Regions from separate parts of the Halalkalibacter lacteus genome, predicted to be linked through region 1. Evidence: riboswitches for the same ligand, from Rfam matches in the RefSeq annotation. Region 1 holds a riboswitch; the other holds the start of a gene.
The links. A riboswitch is a leader RNA that binds a small molecule or an ion and turns the genes downstream of it on or off. The one in region 1 is predicted to bind S-adenosylmethionine.

Region 1 (4,261 bases):
TTTTAGTGTAGTAAGACTCTTTCCGGAAAAAAGAGAGAAATTCAAGTCGGTCATTTTCAACTTCAAAAATTGAGCTTAAAGTAAAAGGGAAGCTGGTTACATACATCTTACCTCTTTTTGTCAGTATCTCCGTCAAATTGTGGACATCAAACCGCGTCAATTCGCGAAGAAATGGCTGCGATCAATGAGGAAATTCGCTCTGAAATTGAGAAGATCTGAAAGTGAAAAAGGATGAGCAAATCAATCTTGGCCCATCGAAAAGAGCATGGGATTATGCTTATTCAACAACTGTATACATTATGTATACAATGAATGAGATGCCTTCTGAAGAGGAGCTTGTTTCTGATTTGCAATAGATGACGTCCTATTATCATCGGAAAGGTGAATATGGATGGAACGACTCATCCTTTTAGCAAGAAGGTATTGGACCGAATGATTACGCTTGAGTTTAACCATGTGAAGCTTGATGATCTACAGTTTTGATGGAGAAGTGAGTAACGTGTACCTAATTCCCAATGAAACCCTATTTGCTTTTCTATACCTTATATGTTATTATAAGGAAGAATTATTTTTGTTCGGTCTGTAAGGAAAGAATAAGTATTTAAACTTTTCGCCTTTGATAACGCACTTGAACAATGATAGTAATAAAAGGTGGGCGTAATCCACCACAGGAGGAAACACACATGCAAGAAGGTACAGTAAAATGGTTTAACGCAGAAAAAGGATTTGGTTTCATCGAAATTGAAGGAGGAGAAGATGTATTCGTACATTTCTCAGCTATCCAAGGCGAAGGCTTTAAATCTTTAGATGAAGGCCAAAAAGTTACGTTTGACACTGAACAAGGTCAACGTGGACTACAAGCTACTAACGTAAACAAAGCATAATTATGAAAGGACTCTCTAGTAGAGTCCTTTTTTTTGCGGAAAAATAAACATAAAACAGGCTGACTAATGAATGTCTTTCCTTAAGAATACCTAATATGTAACAACTATTCATTTGAAAATGATGACCTCATAGTACTAATGTTGAATCGCTTCATAGAAACGACTAACTAATTCTTTATTGGTTACAACTGACTTACTTATCTATCCTCTCCTTTAAAATTAAAACTACAACTTTTGTCCGTTAGGATAAATTGGTATAATTCATCTTATAAATGTAATATTTCTAATTTCTTTTGCTTTCTTTTTGAAAGGGCTTAATTAAGAATGGGGTGCCATCATGGGAAAAGTAACCATCTATAAAAGTGAAGAAGGAAAAAGGTTTATTACCGAACAATATGAAAGATATATAAAATCATTAAAGTTTGATTTCGATCGCATTTATGTTGATACAAGTTATGGTAAAACTCATGTTCTTGTAGCAGGTCCACCAGAAGGAAAACCCGTTTTTATATTTCAGGGTGGCAATTGTATAAATCCAATGACGTTATCTTGGTTTTCACCATTAATAGATAAGTATAGAGTTTATGCACCAGATACAGTTGGTCATCCAGGATATAGTGATGAAAGTAGAATTTCAGCGAAGGATAATAGCTTTGCTCAATGGATAGTAGAACTGATGAATTATTTTGATATTGATAGTAGTGCCTTTATTGGTCCATCCTACGGTGCTGGGATCATATTAAGATTAGCTACATTTATGCCAGATAAAATTGATTGTTCCATATTAGTATCACCAGCAGGAATAAGGTTAGGTTCAAAGATGAGAATGATTAAAGATATTTTACTTCCTTTAGTATTATTTAATGTTACTTCATCAGAAAAACATCTTAATAAAATCACTGGTATTATGTCGGATTATAGTATGAAAGAAATTGATAAAAATATTATCGGTGATGTATTTAAATACGTAAGACTTGAACAAGAAATGCCTAAATTAACGGAGAAGAAGGAATTAAGAAATTATAACGCACCTACATTAATTATAGCAGGGAAAAAAGATATCTTTTTTCCTGAAAGTAGATTGAATAAAGTTGCAAAAGAAATCATCCCGAATTTAACTGCATTTAAAGCCTATGATATAGGACATTTCCCATCAGGAGAACATTTGATAAAAATAAACAAAGAGATTATAGAATTCCTAAAAGCCTATTACTAAAACATAAATTCTTGTAAACTAAAAGGTGCATTGCTTTAATAACGGTCTAGCGATAAACTTCTTATCTAGAGTGGTAGAGGGACAGGCCCTATGAAACCCGGCAACCATCAAGTCAAAATATTGACTTGAACGGTGCTAATTCCTGCAAAGGTGTTAACCTTTGAAAGATGAGAGGAATGTATTTCATAATACTAACCTCTCTTTAAATCAAAGAGAGGTTTTTTGAAGCTTGACTAAGATATTAGTTTTATCCAGGCTATTAGAAATTCCTCTAGTATCGCTTCAGATTGTGAGTTATATCCTTCTATAAAAAATGTTTTCCAAAAAGCAAGCTCAATTAAAAGTGACTCTAGAGAAAAAGTGGTGAAACCATGAAACCTAAAGTTTATATAACGAGAAAATTACCAGAGATCATTGTTCGTAAGATAGAAGCTATTTGTGAAGTGAGAATGTGGCCTGAGGAGGATATACCAGTACCAAGAGATATATTATTAGATGAAGTAAAAGACATTGATGGATTGTTTTGTCTATTAACTGAATCAGTTGATGAATCACTTTTAAATGCTGCTCCTAATCTAAAAGTAATAAGTAATATGGCAGTTGGATTTAACAATATTGATATTAACTTAGCAACAGAAAGAGAAATGATTGTAACGAATACTCCGGGTGTGCTAACGGAAACAACTGCAGATTTAACATTTGCTCTTTTAATGGCGACTGCTCGTAGAGTTGTGGAAGCCTCTGCCTATTTAAGAGAGGACAAATGGAAAACATGGTCTCCAATGCAACTTACTGGTCAAGATATATACGGTGCCACTCTCGGGATCATTGGCTTAGGAAGAATCGGTGAAGCGTTGGTAAAAAGAGCAAAAGGGTTTGATATGAATATCCTCTATAGTAATCGAACTAGGAAGCCAGAAAAAGAGAGAGAGTTAGGTATTCAATATAGGGAATTGGATTGTTTATTACAAGAATCAGATTTTGTCTGTATCCTTATTCCGTATAGCCCTCAAGTTCATCACTTAATTGGACAGCGAGAGTTAGGGCTAATGAAGGAAACGTCAGTATTGATTAATACAGCTAGAGGCGGAATTGTAGATGAATCTGCTCTATATGATTCTTTAAAGGAAGGTTCTATTTGGGCTGCAGGATTAGATGTATTTGAAGAGGAACCCGTATCAACAAATCATCCGTTACTAACACTTCAAAATGTTGTGGCACTACCGCATATTGGTAGTGCTAGCAAACAAACTAGATTAAAAATGGCGGATCTAGCAGCGGGAAATTTAATTCGAATCTTGACAGGGAAAGATGCAATTACAAAAGTAAACTAGTTGAATCAATATGGGGGAGAAGTTATGGGCAATTCTAGACTTGATAGCAACGTAAAAGTATTTTCATTAAATTCTAATGTACCTCTAGCAAAGGAAATTGTTGAATTTTTGGGAGTGGATTTAGGGGAAAGTTCAGTCACAAAATTTAGTGATGGAGAGATTCAGATTAATATTGAAGAGAGTGTACGGGGGTGTGAAGTTTACCTTATCCAATCCACATCTCAGCCGGGTAATCAATATATCATGGAATTATTAACGATGATTGATGCAATGAAAAGAGCCTCAGCAGAATCGATAAATGTTGTCATTCCATATTATGGATATGCGAGACAAGATCGTAAAGCGCGTTCAAGAGAGCCGATTACATCGAAATTAATTGCAAACCTACTAGAAGTAGCTGGGGCGACAAGAATTTTATCTTTAGACTTACACTCTCCCCAAATTCAAGGTTTTTTTGATATTCCAGTTGATCAACTTGTAGGAGTTCCTCTATTAGCAAAGTATTTCAATGAGAAAGAACTTGATGACATTGTTGTAGTAGCTCCAGATAATGGTGGGGTAGTTAGAGCAAGAAAGTTTGCTAGTTTATTACATGCTCCTATTGCTTTTATTGATAAAAGACGTCCAATGCCTAATGTAGTAGAAGTTATGAATGTTGTAGGGGAAATTAAAGGGAAGAGGGCTATAATTATTGATGACATGATTGACACAGCAGGGACAATATCATTGGCCGCCAATTCGTTAATGGAAAAAGATGCGTTAGAGGTTTACGCCTGTTGTACCCATCCGGTTCTCTCAGGACCTGCAGTCGAAAGGCTAAAGAATTC
Region 2 (4,261 bases), on a different contig from region 1:
AGTTGAAATCGCCCTAGCAATTAAAACCATTTGTTTTTCTGCAAGAGTCAACTCACTAACTAGTTTTTTTGTCGATACGTTAATATTTATACTTTTTAATATATTTGTTGCTTTTCTATGAAGTTCGTTCCAATGAATAATTTGTCTTCTTCCCATATTATTTACTGTTTCATTTAACATGATGTTTTCAGCAACCGATAAATAAGGAATAAGCACAGTATCTACTTCTTGATAAACAATTTGAATCCCATGGTCTTGCGCATCCTTTGGCGTCCGAATATGTATCCTTTTCTCATCTATTAAAATATCTCCTGTATAGTGACTGTATGCTCCAGATAACACTTTCATAAGCGTTGATTTCCCTGCCCCATTTGCTCCTAAAAGGGCATGAGCCATACCGGTTTCAGCAAAGAAATCAACTTTATTTAAAGCTTTTACACCTGGAAATGAAATCGAGATATTTTTCATTTCTAATAAAGCCATGATCATGCCTCCCTCCCAACTTAATCTCTTATACCCTACCAGTAAACAAGTTCATATTAACCAAGTAAAAAGGACAACTCTTATTTAATGAGACTGTCTTTATCTTTCTTGTAGACAGAATCAGAGTAAATAAGAGCCATCCTATGGGCAATGATTATCATTCTTTTCAATCTACTAATAACTATTTTGTATAATGCTCCTTCAATGTCTGCATCCAATCTTCTTCGAACGCATCAGTTTCTCCCCAACCTTCAACTGTATTAGCAAGGTTGACCATATTTATTGCCTCACCTGCTTCTAGTAATTGATCTTGTGAAATCAGAGATGCCTCTAGGTCATAAGTTTGTGGTGTTTCTTCTCCAGCTAATTTCTTTGCAACGAGTCTCATGTTAACAGCACCAATCAATTTCGGATCAACGGCAGCCGTATATTTCCATGGATTCCCATCCTCCTGAATTTCTTGTAAGTCTGCATTTGAAACATCAATACCGTAAATTTTGATTTCATCTCTTCCTGCTTCCTTAATAGCTCGAGTTGCACCAATTGCAAAAGCATCCCACGTTGCAAAGATGGCATCGATTTCACCTTTAGGATGTTTGGTTAGCATTGCTGCTACAGCATTTTGGGTTTGAACAGATGTATCAGGGGCCGCTACTCCAAACCTACCAATTTCTTGAATACCGGGGTATTGTTCAAGAACATCTTGATACACATTATTACGTCTTACCATTGGAGGAAACCCATCTACCCAAAGATAAATAATATTCGCTTCTCCATTTTGGTCTTTAACTAATTGATCCAATGCCAATGTTGCAAGCGCCTCATCATCCTGTGAAGTAAGGGTTACACCTTCGATTTCAGTTAAATCATCAATCGAGTCAAATGTAACAACACTCTTTCCCTCATCCGTTAACTGTTTAACACTCTCAACAGTAGCAGCATCATCACCATGTGAAATAATAAATCCGTCATAATTCTCTGCTAATGCTTGTGCAATCGCGTCATGAAATCTAGCAGAATCCCCATTAGCAGTTATGACATCAACTGTAAATCCTAAACTCTCTCCTTCTTCTTTAGCCCCTGCCAAAAACTGTGCCGTATGGTCGTCACCACCGATTTTACGAATAACTTTAATTTTTGTTTCTTCTCCATTCGCAAACCTTTCAGGTACATTTTCAAACGATATATTCTCATCTGTAGAAACTTGTTCAGTAGAACTTTCCGCTCCACAACCAGTTAATAAAACGGCAGCAATAGCTGGTATTAGTGCTCTTTTTAAGAATCCTTTTTTCATCTCTCCATCTCTCCCCTTTTTGAACTACATCTTATCTCTTTTTGATAGTTTAATAACATACCGGACCAACTATCCCACAAAAAACCTCTCTATTGGATAGAGAGGTTAGTTATATGTATATACTTTTCCTCCCTTATCTTTCAAAACAAAATTATTTTGCAGGATTTAGCACCAATTCTTAATTAGAACGGTTGCTGGGCGTCATCGGGCCAGTCCCTCTGCCACTCTTGATAAGAGCTATATTATTAAATTATCAATTAAATCAATATACTCACTTTAATCCTTTAGTAGTATAATGTCAACAATAGAACTGGACTTTTATAAATAAACCAATTGGGATACTTGGATATAACAAATCTCTTACTTAACAACCATTCCTTTATTTCTCTACCCCTTTTGCCAAAATAGAAATTCAAAGAAGAATATTCATTTACCTCAAATTCCCTATTGCACAACAGAGTTTAAAAGAGGTTCAAACCCATCAATTCTACACTCTACAACATCGCCTTGGCGAATAACGGTTGCTCCTGGTGTTCCCGTCATAATAATATCCCCTGGTAACAGAGTCGTCACTTGCGATAGAAATGAAACAATATAGGCAGGATTATAAATCATGTTCTCTACTTTATTTTCATGTTGTATTTCTCCGTTTAGTACTGTTGCCACCTGTAAGGCTGGCACGTTTGAAACTTCATCCTTCGTTACTATGACTGGACCAAAACTAAAGAATGTATCAAAGCTTTTGGCCCTTTGCATAAACCGTGGATTTTCAGCATGAATATCCGCAGCCGTCGTATCTAATGCCGTTGTATATCCAGCAATCATATATAAAGCCTCTTCTTCAGGAATATTTTTGCACTTCTTCCCAATAACAATAGCCAATTCTGCCTCTGCTGTCGTTTTCTTTGATTGTGAAGGGATCTCAATCGTATCACCCGCGCCAATTATACTCGTGTCAGGTTTCATAAAAAAGACAGGATCACCACCTGCCGCACCACCTAATTCAGATCTCATCTTGACATAGTTCATTCCGATTCCCCAGATCTTGCGCGGATTTCGGTATATCGGGGCATAGGTAACATCATCGAATGCGAAAGCTGGTAGTTCCTTAACTCTTTCTTTCCCTCTACCTTTATACCATTCTTGCATATCTTCAAGCTGTCCTGATTCTATTAATCCAAAAACAGACTGAGACCAATTTCTCTGTTCAACCTCATTGATAGTCTTAATTAGAACGATTCCGTTATCATGCACCAGTCCAGCTACTTCTTTTCCACCTATTTTTACTGTCGCAAGCTTCATCGATATCACCTTAGTTTCAATTATTTAGTTGAAATTGTTCTATATTTTCATTTATCCATTGAAGTAGCCGGACATCCTGATTCGGTCCTGCTATGAAAGAAAGAGCAATCGGCAGTCCATCCTGCCCGGTAAGTGGAACTGTTACTTGCGGCAACCCTGCCAGCCCCGCAATACAAGACAATTGCATCGTTTGTGATCTACGCTTCTCAATCTCTTCTCCTGACAAATTACGAAGCGGAGCTTTTCCAGGTGTCGTCGGAATGATTAATAATCCACCTTCTCCTATCATCTCGATCATTCTTGTCCGAATATCTTTTCTAAGGATTTGCTCACTTGGACTCTCTTCTGCCTTTAACGTACTGGCCCATTCAAATCTAGCAGCAATCTCTGGCCCAAAGCTTGGATTCACTTTAGAGATCCAATCACCATGTGTCTTCCAAATTTCAATTCCTTGCAACGTTCTAAAACAATTCGCCCATCTTTGCAGTCCCTCTTGTGCAATAGTCACCCATTTCGATTTGGATGATTGCTCTAATGGCTTAACAACCAAAGAAAGAACTTCCTTGCTTTCCTCATCAGCCAATTCCCAACCTTCTTTTCCGAATAGAAAGTTTGTAAAAGGTTTTTCCTCTAAAGAAAGAGAAGTTTCCCCAATTAATGCATTCCCGGCTTCTAACAATAATTTTGCATTCCTTGTCATCCACCCGACTGTGTCAAAGCTTTCAGCAAGGGGAATGACTCCTTCAATCGGCACAAGGCCATGCGTAGGCCGAAATCCATAAAGTCCGCAGTAAGCTGATGGAATTCGCACTGAACCGCCCGTATCGGTACCTAATGCTAAATCGACTAGCTCTGCTGAAACACTAACAGCAGATCCACTTGATGAACCGCCTGGAATATGGGCAGGTGCTGTTGGATTAAGCGGTGTTCCATAATGAAAATTCTCACCATTTAAACTGTACATCAATTCATCCGTAATCGTTGTCCCTTGTAAGGTGGCTCCTGCTTGCAACAAGCGTTCTATTGCAAGCGCATTTTCTTTTGCTGGTTTATGCGTCCGTAGCCAATCTGGATTTCCAGCACTTGATGTAACTCCTTTAATATGAAATACGTCTTTCACTGCAAATGTAAGTCCTGAGAGGTCTCCTGATTTCAATGGTTCTACAATGATATCTTCATCTA

Region 2: another riboswitch for S-adenosylmethionine. It lies ahead of SAZ04_RS04500 (sugar ABC transporter substrate-binding protein); the one in region 1 lies ahead of SAZ04_RS18150 (2-hydroxyacid dehydrogenase).

The regions. Positions count from the first base shown of each region.
Region 1 covers NZ_JAWRVL010000032.1:15,182-19,442, reverse strand. Annotated here, with positions in the region: gene SAZ04_RS18165 (MrcB family domain-containing protein) at 222-356, shown strand; gene SAZ04_RS18160 (cold-shock protein) at 684-884, shown strand; gene SAZ04_RS18155 (alpha/beta fold hydrolase) at 1,222-2,100, shown strand; SAM riboswitch class I at 2,159-2,274, shown strand; gene SAZ04_RS18150 (2-hydroxyacid dehydrogenase) at 2,472-3,434, shown strand; gene SAZ04_RS18145 (ribose-phosphate diphosphokinase) at 3,459-4,261, shown strand, end outside.
Region 2 covers NZ_JAWRVL010000004.1:105,392-109,652, forward strand. Annotated here, with positions in the region: gene SAZ04_RS04495 (sugar ABC transporter ATP-binding protein) at 1-489, opposite strand, end outside; gene SAZ04_RS04500 (sugar ABC transporter substrate-binding protein) at 665-1,777, opposite strand; SAM riboswitch class I at 1,908-2,014, opposite strand; gene SAZ04_RS04505 (fumarylacetoacetate hydrolase family protein) at 2,222-3,079, opposite strand; gene SAZ04_RS04510 (amidase) at 3,096-4,261, opposite strand, start outside.